DNA from 2 places in the Arthrobacter sp. PvP103 genome. Region 1 is predicted to be linked to the other one. Evidence: riboswitches for the same ligand, from Rfam matches in the RefSeq annotation. Region 1 holds a riboswitch; the other holds the start of a gene.

Region 1 (10,540 bases):
GGTGCCTGTGCCTGCGGCCGCGGTTGCGCCGCTCACAGTTCGCCGCCGTTCTTTGAAGCGTATTCCTCGGCGGAGAGCAGCGGGCCGTCGGAATCCGCAGCCACCTTGAAGAGCCAGCCGGCACCGTACGGATCGCTGTTGATCAGTGCGGGGTCGTCCACGACGGCGGAGTTGGTTTCCGTGACCTCGCCGGTGACCGGGGAGTACAGGTCCGAAACGGACTTGGTGGACTCGACCTCGCCGCAGGTCTCCCCTGCGGTCACGGTGGAGCCAACCTCGGGCAGGTCAACGTACACGATGTCGCCGAGGGCATCCGTGGCCACGGCGGAGATGCCGATCGACACCAGGTTGCCGGCCTCACGGGCCACCCACTCGTGCTCGTCGGAGTACTGCAGTTCAGCGGCAACTTTTGCCATGTGTTTTTCCTTCAGTTTGGTTTGCGAAAAGTGAGAGAGCGTTGGCCCAAACGCTGCAGGAAGTGAGAGAGCGTTGGGGCTGGGATCCGGCAGCGTGTGTCAAAGCGACAAAGGAGCAGCACGCGTGAAAACGGGGCCAGCCGGTCCCGGAGCCGGGAACTGCTGACAGCCTATGGGCTACTTTTGGCGCTTGTAGAAAGGCAGTGCGACGACTTCGAACGGCTCCGCCTTGCCGCGCAGGTCGATGTCCAGGGCGGTACCCACCTCGGAGAATTCGACGTCGACATAGGCCAGGGCCACGGGGTAGCCCAGCGTGGGGCTCGGCTGGCCGGAGGTCACTTCGCCAACAACTGCGCCGTCCTTGAGCACCGGGTAGTGGCCGCGGCCCGCGCGCCGGCCCAGGCCCTTGAGGCCCACCAGCTTGCGTCCGCTCGTGGCACCGGCGCCGCCGGCCTTGAGGGCTTCAAGCGCCGCGCGGCCCACGAAGTCGCCCTCCTTGGCGAGGGAGACGACCGGGCCGAGGCCCGCTGCGTAGGGGTTGCCTTCGCGGGAGAGCTCGTTGCCGTAGAGCGGCATTCCGGCTTCCAGGCGCAACGAGTCGCGGCATGCAAGGCCGGCGGGGACAAGCTCGCCCTCCTCGGCGACAGCCCCGATGGCCTGCCACAGGGCTGTGGCGTCGTCGTTGTCCACGAAGATCTCGAAGCCGTCCTCACCGGTGTAGCCGGTCCGGGCCAGCAGGAGGTCCTTGGTGGCGCCGGCCACCAGGAAGGGAACTTCGACGGCGGCGTAGTACTTCAGTCCGGTGACCAGCTCGTGCTGTGCCGCCGGAACCAGGCGAAGCAGGATGGCTTCGGCCTTGGGACCCTGGACGGCGATCAGCGAGGTGCGGGCGGAGGCGTCGTCCACCACGACGTCGAACTTTGCTGCCCGTTCGGCGAGGGCGGCCGCGACCACAACGGCGTTTCCGGCGTTGGGCACCACCAGGAATTTGTCCGTGCCGTTTCCTGCGGCGTCTGCCGCTGGGCGGCGGTACGTGATGAGGTCGTCGATGATGCCGCCGTCTTCCTGGCAGATCAGCGAGTACTTGGCCTTGCCCACGGACATGGCGGAAATTTTGCCGACCAGGGCGTAGTCCAGGAAGGCTGCGGCGTCCGGGCCGGTGACCCAGACTTCGCCCATATGGGAGAGGTCGAACAGTCCGGCAGACTTGCGGACGGCGTGGTGCTCGGCCAGCTCGGAGGAGTACTTCAGGGGCATCTGAAAGCCACCGAAATCGGTGAAGGACGCGCCGAGCTTCTTGTGCTCCTCATAGAGCGCCGTGTAGTTCTCAGTCATCGCGGGAATCCTTAGTTTTCGAAGTCTTCGATGGGCGGGCAGGAGCAGATCAGGTTGCGGTCCCCTGCTGCGCCGTCGATGCGGCCCACGGGCGGGAAGTACTTGTCCTGCTTGAGGTGGTGGACGGGGAAGGCGGCCTGCTCACGCGGGTATTCGCGGTTCCAGTCGGAGGAGACGACGGCGGCCGCGGTGTGCGGTGCGTTGCGCAGCGGGGAGTTCTCCACCGTGAAGTCGCCGTTCGCAACCTGGTCGATTTCCTGGCGGATGGTGATCATGGCATCGATGAAGCGGTCAATCTCCACGAGGTCCTCGGACTCAGTGGGCTCCACCATGAGCGTGCCGGCAACCGGGAATGCCAGCGTGGGGGCGTGGAAGCCGAAGTCAATGAGGCGCTTCGCCACGTCTTCCGCGGTGACTCCCGTCTTGGCAGTCAGGGCGCGCAGGTCCAGGATGCACTCGTGCGCCACGAGTCCGCCTTCGCCGGTGTACAGCACCGGGAAGAACTCGTTCAGGCGGGAGGCGATGTAGTTCGCCGCCAGCAGGGCCGACTTGGTGGCTTCGGTCAGGCCGGCGCCGCCCATCAGCTTTACGTAGGCCCAGGAGATCGGCAGCACCCCGGCGGAGCCGAAGCGGGAAGCGGAGATCGCAACGCCGTGCCCGTCCTCGTGGGCTGCCTTGTTGGCATCGCCCGGCATGAACGGCGCAAGGTGGGCCTTGGCCGCAACCGGGCCGACGCCCGGTCCGCCGCCGCCGTGCGGGATGCAGAAGGTCTTGTGGAGGTTCAGGTGGGACACGTCGCCGCCGAACTTGCCCGGCTGCGCCAGGCCCACCAGGGCGTTCAGGTTGGCGCCGTCAACGTAGACCTGCCCGCCTGCTGCGTGCACCGAGTCGCAGATTTCGCGGACGTCGGCGTCGTATACGCCGTGCGTTGACGGGTACGTGATCATGATCGCGGACAGGACGTCTTTGTGGGTTTCGATCTTCGCCTGGAAGTCGGCGTGGTCGATCGTGCCGTCAGCGGCGGTGGCCACGACGACCACCTTCATGCCGGCCAGGACGGCGGACGCGGCGTTGGTACCGTGCGCCGAGGCGGGGATCAGGCAGACGTTGCGCTGGTCATCACCGCGGGACAGGTGGTAGCCGCGGATCGCCAGCAGGCCCGCGAGCTCGCCCTGGGAGCCTGCGTTCGGCTGGATGGAAACCTGGTCGTAGCCTGTGATCTCCGCGAGGTCCGCTTCCAGGCCGTCGATCAGCTCACGCCAGCCTTCGGTCTGGGAGTCCGGGGCGAAGGGGTGGATGGAGGCGAACTCCGGCCAGGAGATGGCTTCCATCTCGGCGGTGGCGTTCAGCTTCATGGTGCATGACCCCAGCGGGATCATGGTGCGGTCCAGGGCGAGGTCGCGGTCCGAGAGCTTGCGGATGTAGCGCAGCAGCTGGGTTTCGGAGCGGTGCGTGTTGAAGACCGGGTGCTGCAGGTAGTCCGAGGAACGTTCGACGGCGGCGTCGAGGGCGAAGCCTGCGTCGTCGGAGGCAACCTCGGCGCCGAAAACGGCGGCAACGGCGGCGACGGTTTCCGGCGTCGTGGTTTCGTCAGCGGAGATGCCGACGGTGTCGGCATCGATGCCGCGCAGGTTGATGCCTTTGGCTTCGGCTGCGGCGACGATGTCAGCTGCTTTGCCCGGGACGCGGACGGTGATGGTATCGAAGAAGCTGCCGTGCAGGATCTCGAGGCCTGCGCCCTGCAGGGATGCCGCCAGGGTGCGGGCGTTCTTGTGGATGGTCTCGGCGATGGACTTCAGTCCGTCAGGGCCGTGGTAGACGGCGTACATCGACGAGACGATGGCCAGCAGTGCCTGTGCGGTGCAGATGTTGGACGTGGCCTTTTCGCGGCGGATGTGCTGCTCGCGGGTCTGCAGGGCAAGGCGGTAGGCCGGGGTGCCGGCGTTGTCCTTGGACACACCCACCAGGCGGCCGGGCATGGAACGCTCAAGGCCCTTCTGGACGGCCATATAGGCGGCGTGCGGACCGCCGAAGAACAGCGGCACACCCAGGCGCTGGGTGGAGCCGACGGCGATGTCCGCACCCTGCTCACCCGGAGGGGTGATCAGGGTCAGTGAGAGCAGGTCAGCCGCCACAGTGACCAGTGCGCCGCGTTCCTTGGCGGCGGCGATGACGGCGGCGTGGTCGAACACCCGGCCGGACACGCCCGGCTGCTGCAGCACGATGCCGTTGATGTCGCCGTCGGGAAGCCCCTTGGAGAGATCCGCCACCTCAACCTCGAAGCCGAGCGCCTCGGCACGGCCCTTGACGATGGCGATGGTCTGCGGCAGGACATCGGCGTCCAGGACCGTCTTGCCGTCATGGGCGGCCTTGTTCTTGTTGGCACGCCGCATCATCAGGACTGCTTCAGCCACGGCGGTGGCTTCGTCCAGGAGGGAGGCGTTGGCGATGGGCAGGCCCACGAGGTCCTGGACCATGGTCTGGAAGTTCAGGAGTGCCTCAAGGCGTCCCTGGGAAATTTCCGGCTGGTAGGGGGTGTAGGCGGTGTACCAGGCCGGGGACTCGAGGATGTTGCGGCGGATCACCGCCGGGGTCACCGTGTCGTAGTAACCCTGGCCGATCATCTGTACGGCCGTCTTGTTCTTGGCAGCCAGCTTGCGCAGCTCGGCCAGTACTTCGACCTCGCTCAGGGCGTCCTGCAAAGTCAGGGCGACTTCCTGGCGGATGTCTTTGGGGACCGCGGTGTCTACCAGCGAGTCCACGGTGTCGTAGCCGACGGACTTGAGCATGGTGTCGATGTCGGCCTGGCGGCGGGCGCCAATATGCCGGTCGACGAAGGTGGTGGAGGCTGAACTAACCGTCACGAAGGAACTCCATTACTAATGGCGGCGCAGGGTACGCCGCAGTGGTCCGGGTTCCTCCCCGCTCTGTATTGGACCTGAGAGTTTCCGCAGGACCGTGCTCTCGCACAGCTCCGCTTGCACCGTCGGTGAGCATGGCGTGTCCTGGTTTGCCCCCCAACTGGGTTGGGACACAAACGGACAGCATGCTGCTTTCCAGAGTTGCCTTGCCGCGGCGGTACATGGGCCTGAGAGATTCCTGGGGAGGGTTTGCTCCTACGGCGCCTGCTTGTACCTACTTGCAGAACTCTCCCGCCGCAGATCAAAGGCATATTTAGTTAGCGGTGACAACAGTCACAGCGTCAATTGTCCTACGCGCAGGTCCAGTCTGCAAACTCCGCAGCCAGTCCGACGGCGCGTTACGGCCCGAATCGCGACGGTCCCGGAAGGCAGACCCACGCCCTCGTGGCGCTGTCAGCCGCGAAGCCGTTCGACGGCTGCCAGCAGGCTGTCGACGTCGCCGCTCATTTCGGGCGGGGCGGCGCCGGGGCCGCTGGCCAGCATGGCATTGAAGTAGAGGCCGTCACCCATGTACAGCACGGCCTTGGCCATGGCCGGACCAACGTCCCCGGCCAGCAGTTCCAGCCAGCTCCCCTGGACGGCCGCGAAGCGGTGCAGCGTCTCCTTGTGCGCCACTTCGGCAAGCCGGGTGGCAGCCACAAAAACCCGGTCCAGCGGAGTGTCCGCCCAGAGGGAGGACTTGATGAAGTAGACCGCGGCGCCTTCCGGAGCTTTGGCCATGGCGTCCAAATCCCCGGCGACCAGCCGGTCCATGCGCTCCAGCAGGGCAGAAATCATGGCTTCCTTATTCGGGAAGTGATACAGGAGACCCCCCTTGGAAACCCCTGCTCGCCGGGCCACGGCATCCAGCGTCGCGGCGCGTTCACCCACCTCGATCAGCAGGGATTCAAAGGCGTCGAGCACAGCCTCGCGGGCAACGGGTTTTCTGGCCATGGTTCCTATCATGCCCGGTGGTCCGGGCTCGTTTCTTAACTATACCGTCCAGACGGTACAGTTATCTTCATGGGAAACTCGCAGTCACCTTCGACGCCGGCCACGCAGCGCCTCACTTCCGCAGCGCCCGCCGCTATCGGCAGCCGCTCCACCGGCCCCAGGCCGGGTCGCGACTGGCTGGCCCTCGCGCTTTTGATGTTCCCGGTTCTGCTGGTCGCCGTGGACAACACCGCACTGACGTTCGCACTGCCCGCCATCGCCAGCAACCTCGACCCCACCGGCGTTCAGCTGCTGTGGATTATCGACGCCTACCCCCTGGTCCTGGCCGGCCTCCTGGTCGCCATGGGCAGTTTCGGCGACAGGATCGGCCGCCGCCGGCTCCTGCTAATCGGCAGCACCGGTTTTGCCGCCGTCTCCGCAGCAACGGCATTCGCCCCCAGCGCGGAATGGCTCATTGCCGGCCGCGCAGCGCTTGGATTTTTCGGTGCGATGCTCATGCCTTCCACCCTGTCCCTGATCCGGAACATCTTTCCGGACCCCAACCGGCGCCGTCTGGCTATCGCAATTTGGGCAGCAGGGTTCTCGGGTGGTGCCGCGCTGGGGCCGATCTTCGGCGGCTGGCTCGTGGAGCACTACTGGTGGGGCGCAATCCTGCTGGTGGCCGTGCCCATCATGCTGCCTATCCTGCTGCTTGGTCCGGCCCTGATTCCCGAATCCAGGGACCCCAGCCCGGGAGCCGTTGATGCCGCCAGCATCGTCCTCTCCCTGGTGACAATGGTTCCCTTGGTCTACGGCATCAAGTCGCTGGCAACGGAGGGCTTCGGCCCGGCGGCGGCGGCGGCCATCGGTTTCGGACTCCTCATGGGCTACGCCTTCATCCGGCGCCAGAAGAGGCTGCCTAGCCCCCTACTGGACATCAGCCTCTTTGGAAACAGGATCTTCAGCACGGCCATCACGGCCAATGTCCTGGCGCTTTTTTCCTTCAACGGCTTCATCCTGTTCCTTGCCCAGCACCTCCAGCTGCTGGAGGGCCAGCAGCCCACGGAGGCCGGAATTGCCATGATCCCGGCGCTGGTTGCCACCGTGGTTGCCGGCCTGGTGGTGGTCCCGCTGGTGCGGACAATAAGGCCAGGCTTTGTGGTGGCCGGAGGTCTTTCCCTAAGCGCCACCGGCTACTTCATGGTGGCCTTCGGGGACCACTCGGGCGGTCCGGCCATCCTGCTGGGCGCACTCCTGGTCCTGGCCCTCGGCGTGGGAGCAGCCGAAACGATTTCCAACGACCTGATACTGGGGTCGGTCCCGCCGGAGAAGTCGGGTGCGGCAGCGGCCATTTCGGAGACCGGTTACGAGATTGGCTCACTGCTCGGAACGGCCGTCCTCGGCTCGATCCTGACGGCGTCCTACCAGCGGAACCTGGTCCTACCGGAGGGCATCGCAGCCGCCGGCCCTGCCGGCGCCGCGCAGGGGGTCACACAGGCCCGGGAAACCCTGGCCGGGGCCATGGAACTCGCCCATTCGCTCCCCGCACCGCTGGCGGACGCCCTGACGTCCGCCGCCCGGGTCGCGTTTGAATCGGGCGTCCACGTGACGGCCTCCATCGGGCTGGTACTGATGGCGGGAGCGGCAACGCTCGTCGCCGTCGTTCTCCGCGGAGTGCCCAAGGCCTCTTAGCGCCGGCGGGCCGCCATCCTCCGCCCGCACCCGCCAAACAGAAAGCCCGGCACCGGAATCATCCGGTGCCGGGCTGACGTAATGCGGTCTTACTTACCGTCGGGGGTGGTCACGCTGGCGGAGGCCTTCATGTTCTCCGCGCCCACCATCCAGGCGTACTGCTCGAGCTTGGCGATGAACTCATGAAGCAGGTCCGCCGTCGTGGGGTCTTCCTCGTCGACTTCATCGTGGACCTTGCGCATGGTGCCGACAGCCGCTTCGAGCGCCGCGACGATGCGGTCTACGGCGTCCTTGGTGCTGATCAGCCCCTGCGGGAACTGCGCAAGGCTCGTGGTCTCGGCGACCGTGGCACTGCGGCCGTCCGGCAGGGCATGGAGTGCACGCATGCGCTCCGCCATGTCATCCGCGAAGTTACGGGCGGCGTCGATGATTTCATCCAGCTGCAGGTGGAGGTCGCGGAAGTTCGTTCCCACGATGTTCCAGTGGGCCTGCTTGCCCTGGATGTGCAGTTCAATCAGGTCCGCGAGCACAGCCTGCAGATTATTCGTCAGCGTCGGTGATGCCTTCATTGATCCTCCTGGTGTCAGCGGTTTCTCGGGTAATCCGAAACTATCCCAGCCGCCACAGCGGCGCCACCGAATCTCGCGGGCGGCTTAACAAAATGACTATTCTTCATTTTCCCTTGCCAAGGGACCCCTCCACGTGAATACTAAATGAACGTCATTCATTTAGTGACGACCGTCTCACTGGAGTATTCACCATGATTGAAATCACTTGCCTTGAACCGCCCGCTTCCCTGGCACGGACGCGGCCCTCTGCCCGCCCCGCCCTGAGGATCGCGGTAGTCCAGCACCGCTGGCACGCCGACGCCGCGGCTCTCAGCGCCGAACTTGATGAGGGCATTGAACGCGCCGCCCGGCTGGGAGCCACCGTCGTCTTCCTGCCGGAACTCACTTTGTCCCGCTACCCGGCGGATACGCTCCCCGACAACGACACATCCCGTTCGTGGGCCGCCCGTCCTCGCCCGTCGGACCTCGCCGAGGACCTGCTGACCGGCCCCACGTTCCGGTTCGCCGCCGGGGCAGCCCGCCGGCACGGTATCACCGTCCACGCCTCCCTGTACCAGCGGGCGGAGAACCCGGACGGTTCGGACGACGGCCTGGGACTGAACACGGCGATCCTGGTGTCCCCCGAGGGTGAGCTGCTGGCCCGCACGCACAAGCTCCACATCCCGGTGACCGCCGGGTACTACGAAGACAAATTCTTCCGCCGGGGCCCGGCCTCGGAGGACGCCTACGAGGTCCACTCCCCCGCGGAACTCGGCGGCGCCAGGCTGGGCATGCCCACCTGCTGGGACGAGTGGTTCCCGGAGCTCGCCCGGCTGTACTCCCTGGGCGGGGCGGAAATCCTGGTCTATCCCACCGCCATCGGTTCCGAACCGGACCACCCGGACTTCGACACCCAGCCGCTCTGGCAGCAGGTCATCGTGGGCAACGGCATCGCGAACGGCCTGTTCATGGTGGCCCCCAACCGCTGGGGAAACGAGGGGACGCTGAACTTCTACGGCTCCTCCTTCATCTCGGACCCCTACGGCCGGATCCTGGTCCAGGCGCCCCGCGACGAATCCGCCGTCCTTGTCGCCGACCTGGACCTGGACCAGCGCAGGGACTGGCTCACGCTGTTCCCGTTCCTGGCCACCCGCCGTCCGGACACCTACGCCCGGCTGACCGACCCCGTACGGCGCGACCAGCCCCTCGGCGGCGAAGCACCGACCTACCACGAGGTGACCGCGTGAGCCCCTGGCGCATGCCCGCCGAGACGGCTCCGCAGGAGCGCATCTGGATGGCGTTCCCTACCGGCGGCTACACCCTCGGCGACACCGCCGAAGAGGCACACGCCGCGCGGACAGTCTGGGCCGCCGTCGCCAATGCCGCCGTCGAATTCGAGCCGGTCACCATGGTGGTCACCCCCGACGACGTCCTGACCGCCGCGCGCTACCTGGATCCCGCCGTCGAGGTGCTCACCGCGGACTTGAACGATGCGTGGATGCGGGACATCGGCCCCACCTTCGTCCTCGACGGCGACGGGCGCCTCGGCGCCGTCGACTGGGTGTTCAACGGCTGGGGCGGGCAGGAATGGGCCCGCTGGGACAAAGACTCGCTGATCGGGGCGGAAGTCGCCGGCCGGTCCGGCGCCCGGCACATAGCCTCCGCGCTCGTTAATGAAGGCGGCGGCATCCAGGTGGACGGCGAGGGAACCGTGCTGGTGACAGAGACGGTGCAGCTGGACCCGGGACGCAACCCCGGACTGTCCAAGGCCGAGGTGGAAGCAGAGCTCGCCCGGACCATCGGCGCCACCCATGTCATCTGGCTTCCGCGCGGCCTGACCCGGGACTCAGAGCGGTTCGGCACCCGGGGCCACGTGGACATCGTGGCCGCCATCCCGTCCCCCGGCACACTGCTGGTGCATTCCCAGCAGGACCCGGAACATCCCGATTTCGAGGTCAGCCGCGAAATCATCAATTTCCTCTCGGCCACGCGGGACGCAGCCGGCCGAGAGTGGAACATCATCGAAGTCCCCGCTCCCGTGGCACTCAGTGACCCGGAGGGCTTCGTGGACTACAGCTACATCAACCACCTCGTGGTCAACGGCGGTGTGATTGCCTGCACCTTCGGCGACCCCAACGACGAAAAGGCCCTCCGGATCCTCGCCGATGCCTACCCCGGCCGCCGCGTCGTGGGCATCGACGCCCGCGAACTGTTCGCCAGGGGCGGCGGCATCCACTGCATCACCCAGCAGCAACCCGCTGCCTCCTAGAACATTCGGACCACCCAGAAAGGGCCTGACATGACCCAAACCATCCGCCCCAGCTCCCCGGCCGGCGCATCCGGCACGGCATTAGCAGGCACTGACGCACCCGGCACCCCGCACGGCATTACCGGAAAGGGACTGAAGGGCGGGCAGCTGGGCCTCCTCGCCGTCGTCGTCCTCGGCATTTCCACCATTGCACCGGCCTACACACTCACCAGCGCCCTTGGACCCACCGTGAACGAGGCCGGGCTGCAGTTGCCCGTCATCTTCCTCATCGGCTTCATCCCCATGATCCTGGTGTCCCTGGCCTACCGGGAACTCAACGCCGATTCGCCGGACAGCGGCACCACTTTCACCTGGGTCACCAAAGCCTTCGGCCCGTGGGTGGGATGGATGGGAGGCTGGGGGCTCCTCGCCGCGAACATCATCGTGCTATCAAACCTGGCCGCGGTG
Region 2 (10,540 bases), 720 kb from region 1:
CACCGAGCGACCGGATGAAGTCATGATTCTTTTCTGATGCGGTTGCAATCACCTTGGCGCCGAGCGCCGCGGCAATCTGGATACCCAAGGACCCGACGCCGCCCGCGCCGCCATGGATCAACACGGTCTCCCCCGCCTTGAGGTCCAGGCGGTTCAGGACCTGATATGCCGTCAGGCCGGCCAACGGAAGTCCTGCGGCCTCGTTCCATGTCAGGGATGCGGGCTTGCGGGCCAGGAGCCGTTCCGGCAACGCGATGTATTCTGCGAAACTACCGCCGTGGACATAGTCCTTGCGGCCATAGGAAATGACTTCATCGCCTGGCCTGAAATGCGGGGCGTCAATGCCGGCCGACTCGACCACCCCAGCCACGTCCCATCCGGGAATGGCCGGGAATTGCAGGTCCATGGCCGGGTCCAAGTAGCCGGCCATGATCTTCCAGTCGACGGGATTTACCGCTGCCGCCTTGACCTTGACCAGGACCATCCCCGGCCCGACCTTGGGTAGCGGCTGCTCCGTCAGCTCAAGGACGTCCGGACTTCCGTATTCGCTGTAAGTAATTGCCTTCATGAACGCCTCAACGGATACTTTCCGGACACTATTCCGGACCTACCCGGCAGGCCTCGACTGTTCCGCGTATGCGTTTGCCTGGCCGCGCACCTGGCGGACGTAGGATTCGGATTGATTGTAGGAGAGCACGGCAGCGGTCCAGCCCCGGGCGGTGGTGAGGTCACGGCCGCCTTCACACAGGTACGTAGCGGCACTGAGTGCGGCGTCGTCGATGTTCAACGGGTCGGCGACACCGTCGCCGTTCCCGTCCCGCCCGGCCTGTTCCCAGGTGGAGGGGATGAACTGCATGGGTCCGACAGCGCGGTCCCAGAGGGCATCGCCGTCGAGCACGCCGTCGTCCGTGTCCGGGATCGCGGCGAAACTGTCGCCGTCGAGGCTGGGCCCGATAATTGGTCCGCTGACCTGCCCGGCGCTCGACAGGCTGCCGCCTCCGTGGCTCCCGTGCGCGGACTCAACGAAACCGATGGCAGCCACCGTATTCCATCCGATCCGGCACACAGGCGTGGCCGCGTTGGCGAGCTCCGCCGCAGCTGCATAGGCCTGGAGTGCCCGGGCCGGTATGCCTGTCTGCGTCGCGGTCTGCCCGAGCCATTCCGCGTCCATCGTGCTGTCAGTAATATCCACGGCGCGGGCGCTGAAGCCCTGCAGCGTCGCAAGTTTCGCGCCAGATTGCGGCGGTGCCGACTGGCTCCAGGACCCAGCCGCGCCGGACGGACCGAGCACCCAGAACAGGAGCCCGGTGATGACGCAGGTCGCGACAAGGCAGAAGACGGCTAGGCGTTTCAGGCGGAGCATGGACTCGAGGGTTCTCCCTTCCGGTGTGTTTTGATCAGCCGGAAGCAACTTACACCATCTTCCGGTTGTTCAATTCTTGGCACCAAAAAAGCCCCGGACCCAATGGTCCGGGGCTTAGTCGCCTGCTACCGCTCGATGCTGACGGCGAGATCCAGGTGAATGCCGCTGTCGGCCACAAGGCGGTCCTGGAGGTAACGGGCCAGGCTCGAATCGGTGGCGGTGTGAACGCTATTCGCCACCGCCCCCCGCAGGAGGGCCTGCGTATCCGTGGACTTAACCACGTCGAGCGGTGCCCAACCACGATGGCTGGAGGTAAGTCGCTCAATATCCGTGCGGAAAGAGCGCTTGTGGTCCTCGCGGACAGTGGCACGGACGGTGAACGGGATGAAGGCAATAGGCAAAAGAGGTCCTCTCAAGAGGCAACCGGTGATCGGCGCCCCGAAGATTACAAGTCGCATCGGGGCCCCTGTTATTCCCCCGAAACAGCCGACGAGTCCGACGTCACGGGCGGCGGGGAAAGCGGCCGTACCGCAGAATGACCGTCCGGTTTCCGCGCTGCACCTCGGATCAAAGCGGACTGGAGTGCTGCGGAGGCGGTCGCCTGATCCGGTCCGCCGGGGGCCGGGTCAAGGTTGTTGAAGCTGTAGAGGTGGATGCCGGCAATGATCCCCGCCGCGCTTTCCAGCCCGGCCACCAGGCTCTCCGGCGAGTAGCGGTCGCCGCTCAGGAGCTTGCGCGCCAGCGGCCCCTTGCGGCTGAGGAACTTGAGGGAACTTCCGACGCCGATCTGCGTCGCCAGCGAGACCAGCTTGGTCCGCGGGACGGTCCCGGCCACGCCGGCCCAGACGGGCAGCTGCACCCCTTCGCGGCGCAGGAGTGCCGCGAAGTCAAGGATTTTCGGCGCAGAGAAGCACATTTGCGTGACAACGTTCGATGCGAGGTGCTGCTTGGCCAGCAGGGCGTCCAGCAGGTCCACCGGCCCCACCGAGGGGTGGCCTTCCGGGTAACCGGCAACTCCTGCCCGCATCCTGCCGCCGGTGTACTGCGCGATGTCTTCCAGCAGGGGAAGGGAGGACGCGTACGGGCCTGCGGGCTGCTTCCGGTCTCCGCCGATCACAAACACTTCGTTGATGCCGGAGACATCGCAGTCACGCAGGATTCCGGTGAGTTCGGACCGGCCGGGCACGCTCCGCGCCGCGAGATGCGGAATGACAGAATAACCGAGCACGCCCAGCTGCACGGCGGCACGCATGGTCCGCTCAATGCCGTGGTGGGGCAGGCACGTCACGGTGAGCGTCGTGGTCAAAGGCACGTGCGCCTTGACCTGCTCAACGATTCCCTCTGAAGGGATGATTTCGATCCTGGTGGGGAACATCATTGGTCCTCTCTGGCGGTCAAATGGTTCTCAGGAGTGTGCTGCGATGAGCGAGCTGGCTTCCTGGCGGGTGCTGCCGGAGGACTCGATGTGCGCGAGTTCGGCCGGGATGTCCCAGCCCTTCTTGCGCATCGCGGTGGCCCAGAGCCGGCCGGCACGGTAGGAGGAGCGCACCAGCGGTCCGGACATCACGCCGAGGAAACCGATCTCTTCGGCCTCCGTGGCGAGGTCGACGAATTCCTGCGGCTTGACCCAGCGGTCCACCGGCAGGTGGCGTTCGGACGGGCGCAGGTACTGGGTGATCGTGATCAGGTCGCAGCCGGCCTCGTGCAGGTCGCGCAGGGCCTCGGAGATTTCCTCCCGGGTTTCTCCCATGCCCAGGATCAGGTTGGATTTGGTGACCATTCCCAGGTTCCGGCCCTGCGTGATGACGTCCAGCGACCGGTCGTAGCGGAACGCGGGGCGGATGCGCTTGAAGATCCGCGGGACGGTCTCGACGTTGTGCGCGAAGACCTCGGGCTTGGAGTCGCAGATCGCGGCGATGTGTTCGGGTTTGCCGGAGAAGTCCGGGATCAGGAGTTCGACGCCGGTGCCCGGGTTCAGTTCGTGGATCTTGCGGACGGTCTCGGCGTAGAGCCAGACGCCCTCGTCGGCGAGGTCGTCCCGGGCCACGCCGGTCACGGTGGCGTAGCGCAGCTGCATGGCCTGGACCGAGCGGGCCACCTTGGTGGGCTCAAACATGTCCACCGGTGAAGGCTTGCCGGTATCGATCTGGCAGAAATCGCAGCGCCGGGTGCATTCGGAGCCGCCGATCAGGAAAGTGGCTTCCTTGTCTTCCCAGCATTCGAAGATGTTCGGGCAGCCGGCCTCTTCACAGACGGTGTGCAGGCCTTCCTTCTTCACCAGGTTCTTGAGCTGGACGAACTCCGGGCCCATCTGGACCTTGGCCTTGATCCACTCCGGCTTACGCTCCACCGGAGTAGCCGCATTGCGCTGCTCAATACGCAGCATCTTCCGGCCTTCTGGTGCCAGTGTCATGGTTCTCTTTCCTTTGTGCGTGCGCCGGTAGTCCGGCAAAATTTTGGTGCGGGAGGGGTTGCTGGAGCCGTCCCGGTCGGGCTAGGGAGTCAGCATTCGACGACGTTGACGGCGAGGCCGCCCATGGCGGTTTCCTTGTACTTGGAGGACATGTCCCTGCCGGTCTCGCGCATGGTCACGATCACCTCGTCCAGGGACACCCGGTGCGTGCCGTCGCCCCAGAGCGCCATCTTCGCGGCATTGATGGCCTTCGCCGCCGCGATCGCGTTCCGCTCGATACAGGGGATCTGCACCAGCCCGCCGATCGGATCACACGTCAGCCCCAGGTTGTGCTCCATCGCGATCTCCGCCGCGTTCTCCACCTGCTGCGGCGTCCCGCCCATCACCTCGGCCAGGCCCGCAGCGGCCATCGACGACGCCGAACCCACCTCACCCTGGCAGCCCACCTCCGCCCCCGAAATGGACGCCTGTTCCTTATAGAGCACCCCGACCGCACCGGCAGCGAGCAGGAACTTCACCACCACATCATCCCGGTCCTCCCGGCTGGCCCGGTCCATGCCCGGCGCGAAATGCAACGCGTAATACAACACCGCCGGGATGATCCCGGCCGCCCCGTTCGTCGGCGCCGTGACCACCCTGCCGCCGGACGCGTTCTCCTCGTTCACCGCCAACGCGATCAGGTTCACCCACTCCTGCCAGTACTTCGGATCCCGGTACTCCGGGTCCTGGCCCCGGTTCTCCTTCAGCAAACGCTCGTGCCAGTCCGGCGCACGACGGCGGACCTTCAGCCCGCCGGGCAGCAGCCCCTCACGCTTCAGGGACACCGCCACGCACTCCTCCATCACCGAGTAAATGTGCAGCAACCCCTCCCGGATCTCCGCCTCGGACCGGGAGGCGCGTTCGTTGACGAACATGATCTCCCCAATGGACAGGCCCTTGGACTGGCACCGGCCCAGCAGCTCCGCCGCAGTCCGGAACGGCAGCGGCAACTCCTTCTTCGACTCCTCCAACTCCTGCTGCGCCGCGTCCTCCTCGCCCTCACGGACAATAAACCCCCCGCCCACCGAGAAGAACGTCGCCGCATGCAGCACCTCCCCGCCAGCATCCGTGACAGTGAAAGTCATCCCGTTCGTGTGCCGCGGCAGGATGGTCAACGGCCGCAACACCATATCCTTCACCCCGTACGGCAGGACCACCCCGGCACCATCAACAGCACCGGCCAGCCGCAGCATCCCGGACTCCGCGATCGCCGCCAGCCGCTCCTCCACCTCGGCCGGGAGGATCTTCTCCGGATGGAACCCCTCCAGCCCCAGCAGGATCGCCGTCATCGTCCCGTGACCGTGCCCCGTCGCGGCGAGCGAACCATACAAATCCACCCGCAGCCCGGCCACCCTCTCCAGGGCACCGGAAGCCTTCAGCTCCCCGGCGAACACCGCCGCAGCCCGCATCGGACCCACCGTATGCGAACTCGAAGGCCCAATCCCGATGGAAAAAAGATCAAAGACACCAACAGCCATGGCCGGGTTCCTTAGCTGCCCAGGCGCTGCGGGGCGGACTGGGGACGCGCACTGGGGCGGCAGGACACGCAGATGCGGCGGCCTGCAAAGGTGGAAGAGGACGGCTGAATCGTCACGAGAGGAACTCCATAATTCAGGTGGCGCAGGGCGCCACGTTGATTCGGGTTCCTCCCCGCTCTGTATTTGACCTGAGAGTTTCCGCGGACCCTGCTGTTACAGCGTGCCGCTTGCACCGTCGGTGAGCCCGGGGACCGGACTACTTTCCAGAGTTGCCTCGCCGCGGCGGTACGTGGGCCTGAGAGATTCCTGGGGAGGATTTGCTCCTACGGCGCCTGCTGAACGTACCGGCAGGACTCTCCCGCCGCAGATCAAAAGCGTGTATCACTTGTCGGTGACACGGCTCACACATTATCTGTTGCCGGGACGACACGCAACAGAGTCACGTCATATGGGTCATTCGTGCCGCTGACGGGAGGGATCCGTCGGTGGCCGAGGCACCGCTTGCTACGCTGGAACCATGAAATCCCGCCTCGCCGCCCTGTCCGCTGCTGCCCTCATCGTTGTACTGACCGGCTGCGGGCAGGTCCAGGACGCAGCCGAAAAGGCCGTGAGCGACGGCGCCTCCCAAGTTGCCACAGCAGCCGCCGACCAGGTCAAGGGACAGGTGTGCGCGCTCGTGGAGGACGGGCTTGTCAGCGTCAAGGACAAGGAACTGCTGGGCGGCCTCGTGGCCGGGGCCGACACCGCCGGCGTGCCGGCCGAGATCACCACTCCGCTACGCCAGATCGCCGAGGCGGGCGATCAGGTTCCCGCCGAGTCCGTCACCGCGCTCAAGGATGCCTGCACCGCCTAAGCCCTAGCGCTTGCCCTTCTTGCGCGATCCCTTGCCGCGGCCCTTGTCCGGATTGGGAGCGTATCGCTGGGCCACCTTGGGTTTTTTGACGCCGGTTCCCCGCCGGTCCGGTTTCGGTTCCTTCTTGGGCGGCTCCACCTTCGCCGACGGCTGGCGGGAGCTCTGGGCGGTCCGTCCGCGGACAATCCCGATGAACTCCTCGATCACTTCATCCATTGCCTGGTCCGCCGCCTCATCCCCGGCCCCACGCGTCGCTTCACGCGTGGCCTCATTGGGCCAGGCAAGGGCGATCTGTGTGGTGGGTGCGCCGGTGAGCTTCCGCGCCACCGTGTCCTTGACGTTGAAGTGGCGGGCGACGGACATCGGCAGGATCACGAGCCCGGCACCCGAGGCAACCACCTGCAAAGCAGCTTCCGGGCCGCCGAGCTCCGCCACATCCAGAAAGGTCTCTGCGGCAAGGTCCGCCAGCGCCACCTCTTCGAACACCGAAATCTCATGTCCCTTGGGAGCAACCACCACCGGCTGCTCCTCATACAGGGGAATCACGTTCAGGCCCTCACGCTCCACCGGCAGGCGGACGAAACTGAGGTCGGCGGAACCGTCACGGAGGACCAAAAGCTGGGCGCCGTCGTCGGACATAAAGGACTGCAACGGAACATCCGGCATCCGCTCTTCCCAGCGCCTGATCCACTTCCCCGGCGTTACTCCGGCAACGTAGGCGAAGCGCAGCACGCGCCCTTCCGGTTCAGCGGGTGCGGATGCTTGCGGGGATTCTTCTTCAGCGGACACACGTTCACAGTACCGCCAGAGCTGCGGGAGAGCCCTGCTGGTGCTGTTTGGTGCTGCTCTGGTGCCTTGTAGGCGGTCCGCCGGATACCCTTGAAGTATGACCTCTGCAAACTCCCAGTCCATGAAGCCGGCCACCGTTGCCAAGAAGCTTGGCATCTACCTGCCCGCAACACCCCAGGAGTTCCAGGATTCGGTTATCACCCGCGCCGATTTCGCCGAGCTCCAGGCCAACCCGCCGGAGTGGCTGGCCGAGCTCCGCCGCAACGGCCCGCACCCCCGCCCGGTGGTGGCGCAGAAACTGAACGTTTCCATTAGCGGCCTGGCCCGCGGCGGCGTCGAGGAAGCACTGACCTCGGCGGAGATCACCGCGCTGCTGCAGGCTCCCCCGGCTTGGCTGGTGGCCGAACGCTCCACGCACGCTGCAGTCCGCGCCGAAGCACAGCGCGTCAAGGACGAGGCCGCCAAGAAGGACGCCAAGAAAGCCCGTGCCAAGGCCGAGTAAGGCCCTGACGGCTTAATGTACGGGACGAAGGTCGTCCGGATCGCCTCGGTGGAACATTCGCCGGGGCGCCACGCCTTCGAAAAGGACCCACACCGTGGAGGCATCTTCGGTCATGGCGTCAACAATTCCCGACGCCGTGACGCGGTTGCCCCGCACAATCGCCACCTTGTCGCCGGGACGCAGTTCCGACCAGTCAGTTTCCTGCCGCAAGGGTTCACCGGCCGGGTCTGCGGCCTGGTGCCCGTGCGGAATCTGCGGACCTGCACCGAACAGCCATGCGGAGACATCGCTGCGCAGCACGAGATGCGGTCCGCCCGTTGCACTCACGCTTCCCGTGGGCACGTAATAGCCGCGGCCCGCCCCCGACCCGCCGGCGGCCCTGTCCAGGGCATCGAGAAGGCGCCTGGTGAGGTGGCCCTGGGGACCAATCTCCCGGAGCTCGTCGAGCTCTTCCGGGGAGAGCCGTCCCAGCACAGCAGCTATATCGGCCATGATGGATCCCTTCTAGCGGATGGTGCCTGAAGAACCACGCTAGAACCCCGTCATTAACGGCGCGTGAAATCGGGACGGCGAACAGAAAACAAGTTCCGCGGGGGACGAACAGCGCCGGCCTGGCGTTAAACGATCAACTGCCGGCCCCCTTCGCTGCACCAACTATCCGCCCCAAGGAAATGAGCCACCCCCTGTTAATCGTCCTCACCGGAATTGACGGTGCCGGAAAGACCACCGCCGCACGCGCAGCCGTGGAAGCCGCCCGCCTGGCCGGCGGCAAAGCCGTGTTGCTGCGCAACCATGCCGGCCGCCGCAACATGACGCAGTGGTCGGAGCGCTCCGGAATTCACCTCAACCGCCGCGTGGCGGATGCACTGGAGACCGGGATCCGGACGGTCAACGTTCTGGTGTCCCACGCCCGCGCGCGCAACTTTTCAGGCCTGGTGGTCATGGACCGTCACCTGTACTGCCAGCTTGCCCTGCGCAGCGTCCGGGGCCTCCCGCCCGGCCGGTTGCTCCGCTGGCTGCTGCGCCGCCTTCCCGCACCGGACCTGGTGATCCACTTCGACGTTAGTTCGGAGCAGGCCCTAAAACGCATCCTCCTGCGGGGAACGGACACCGAAACACTCGAGGAACTGACGGCCCTCGGCGAGGCGTACCGCGCCCTTCCTGAGTTCGCCGGATTCGTCCGCATCGACGCCGGCGGGGCGCAGGACGAGGTGCTGGCTGCGCTCACCGACACAATCAACGGCGCAGCCGGCGGCGCAGCCACAGGGGCTGGACGGATCAGCGCGAAATAATCGACGTCACTGCGCTGACGAAGGGAGGCAAGGCAACCACCGCCGCCAGGCCCAGAGCCGCGCGGCCGCCCCAGGACGGCGCTGTTGCCCGCCGCAGGGCACGCGCGGACCGGACTTTATCCGGACCCGTTTGCAGAGGTTCCCGCCCGGCGCGGCCAAAATGCGCGAGCCACAAGCACAGCATGACAACCAGCGCACCGATGCCGAGCAGGATGCCGGCGGGCGGGAAGAGGATGGCTCCGACGAGCGGGAGGTAGTACTTCCAGTCCCGGCCGGTCGGAAGGGGAAGACGCTGGCTGAACGCGCCGGCCACGGCGGCCACCACAGCGCCGTGCAGGACGGCCAGCGCGGAAAAGAGGATCACGGAAAGCCAGCCGGGCCCCACAATCGCGAAGTCGATGTTCTCAGCCCGAAGCGGGTCCACGGAGGCGCCGAAGACCAGGAGGAGCAGCACCCCCAGCGCGGGGCCTGCCCAGCGGCCGGCGGGGAGCCAGCGGCGGATGAACAGGTAGATGAACGCGGCGGCGAAACCTGCCGGAAGTCCGCCAAAGAACAGCAGGGCAATGCTGCCCTCAATGGTGGGAAATCCCACGTTGGCCTGGGCCTCGGTCAGTCGACCCTGGGCCGACGCCGGCGAGGTGGCGGCCAGTATGCGCATCGCCAGCCTGCCGCCGGCCCACGCGACCATGATCCCGGATGCGAGGGCGGCCGCCGTTGCCACGTTGGCCCACCAGAGGTAGAGCCGCAAGGGGGAAACCGGGGCGCCAGGGTCGGCGGGCCTCCGGACGAGGTGCCCGCCCCATACGATGACCATGATGACGGCAACCAGCAGGAATAGAGTGCAAACAACCACGATGGCCAGCGCCACGGTTCATCACCACCAATGTTTGGTTGATTCATTCTGTTCCCGCCTCGGGTTGTTGAACAGAGGCCCTCACCTGCCCGACGGGCTATCCGGCGTCATCGCGTTCAGGACAAGCCCGTGACGGCCAGTTTCCGAACAAAGGCCGCGCCGCCCTCCACGCACACTTCGGTGCCCAGGCTTCCGGACATCGGGAAGACCAGATCGCTCAGGACGACCCTGCCGCCTTGGGCAAAGACCTCCACCGAGCACTGGTCGACGATTACGCGGAGCCTTAGCACGCCGGCTTCGAGCTTCACCGGTGCCGACTCGGCAGACGCGAACTTTCCGTGGAAGGCGGTGTTTCCGGAGTTGCGGCGATCCAGGGTGAGCAGGCCCGTCACGGCATCGAGGCTGAGAACCGTTGCGGCGCTCCCGCCGGATGCGCCGAGAAGCCGGAAAACAACGGTCCGGGCCGTGCCGGGCAGGATCTCGGCGTCGATCAGCTGGGCTGATCCGGGCATTGCGTCGGGCAGTTGCAGCACGGAGTCGTGAAGTTCCACGTCCTGGATGGCGCAGGCCGGCTCGCCGCTGGCCAATGGCAGTACCGGGCGCTGCACCAGGCGGGGCAAACCGTCCACCGTCGCGAGCTCGATCTCGCGGGCAAGCGACATCCCGGAACGCCATGGAGACGTGGGCAAGAAGTTGGCGTAGTCCCAGTTGTTCATCCAGCCGATCATGATGCGGCGGTTCTCCGGGGCATTGCTGAAGGAGACGGCGGCGTAGTAGTCACGTCCCCAGTCGAGCCACAGACAGCGGCTGAGATCCGTGGTCCCGTCGGCATCGGCTGGAACGAGTGAATCAGGGTCGGCAGTGAACTTCACCCCGTCGAAGTCGCCGACGAAGTACTGCCCTCCCGAGCCGCCGGCCACGGCACCCGGATTGACATTGACTACGAGGACCCACTTGA

Evidence for each region. Region 1 has a riboswitch for glycine ahead of gcvP (aminomethyl-transferring glycine dehydrogenase). Riboswitches for the same ligand answer to the same signal wherever they lie in the genome.
Region 2: linked by a shared signal. The riboswitch ahead of JOE41_RS11505 (L-serine ammonia-lyase) and the one ahead of gcvP (aminomethyl-transferring glycine dehydrogenase) in region 1 are both predicted to bind glycine.

The regions. Positions count from the first base shown of each region.
Region 1 is NZ_JAFIBQ010000001.1:3,217,521-3,228,060, reverse strand. Features, by position in the region: gene glyA (serine hydroxymethyltransferase) at 1-36, opposite strand, end outside; gene gcvH (glycine cleavage system protein GcvH) at 33-416, opposite strand; gene gcvT (glycine cleavage system aminomethyltransferase GcvT) at 594-1,751, opposite strand; gene gcvP (aminomethyl-transferring glycine dehydrogenase) at 1,763-4,615, opposite strand; glycine riboswitch at 4,818-4,916, opposite strand; gene JOE41_RS14905 (TetR/AcrR family transcriptional regulator) at 5,066-5,605, opposite strand; gene JOE41_RS14900 (MFS transporter) at 5,675-7,276, shown strand; gene JOE41_RS14895 (Dps family protein) at 7,366-7,845, opposite strand; gene JOE41_RS14890 (nitrilase-related carbon-nitrogen hydrolase) at 8,037-9,071, shown strand; gene JOE41_RS14885 (agmatine/peptidylarginine deiminase) at 9,068-10,093, shown strand; gene JOE41_RS14880 (APC family permease) at 10,124-10,540, shown strand, end outside.
Region 2 is NZ_JAFIBQ010000001.1:2,502,339-2,512,878, reverse strand. Features, by position in the region: gene JOE41_RS11530 (NADP-dependent oxidoreductase) at 1-568, opposite strand, end outside; gene JOE41_RS11525 (lytic transglycosylase domain-containing protein) at 608-1,363, opposite strand; gene JOE41_RS11520 (hypothetical protein) at 1,489-1,764, opposite strand; gene JOE41_RS11515 (methylenetetrahydrofolate reductase) at 1,833-2,741, opposite strand; gene lipA (lipoyl synthase) at 2,769-3,776, opposite strand; gene JOE41_RS11505 (L-serine ammonia-lyase) at 3,866-5,293, opposite strand; glycine riboswitch at 5,567-5,664, opposite strand; gene JOE41_RS11500 (hypothetical protein) at 5,811-6,146, shown strand; gene JOE41_RS11495 (LysR family transcriptional regulator substrate-binding protein) at 6,150-6,935, opposite strand; gene JOE41_RS11490 (DUF5997 family protein) at 7,033-7,437, shown strand; gene JOE41_RS21025 (hypothetical protein) at 7,450-7,929, opposite strand; gene JOE41_RS11480 (AAA family ATPase) at 8,109-8,729, shown strand; gene JOE41_RS11475 (hypothetical protein) at 8,716-9,597, opposite strand; gene JOE41_RS11470 (glycoside hydrolase family 32 protein) at 9,699-10,540, opposite strand, start outside.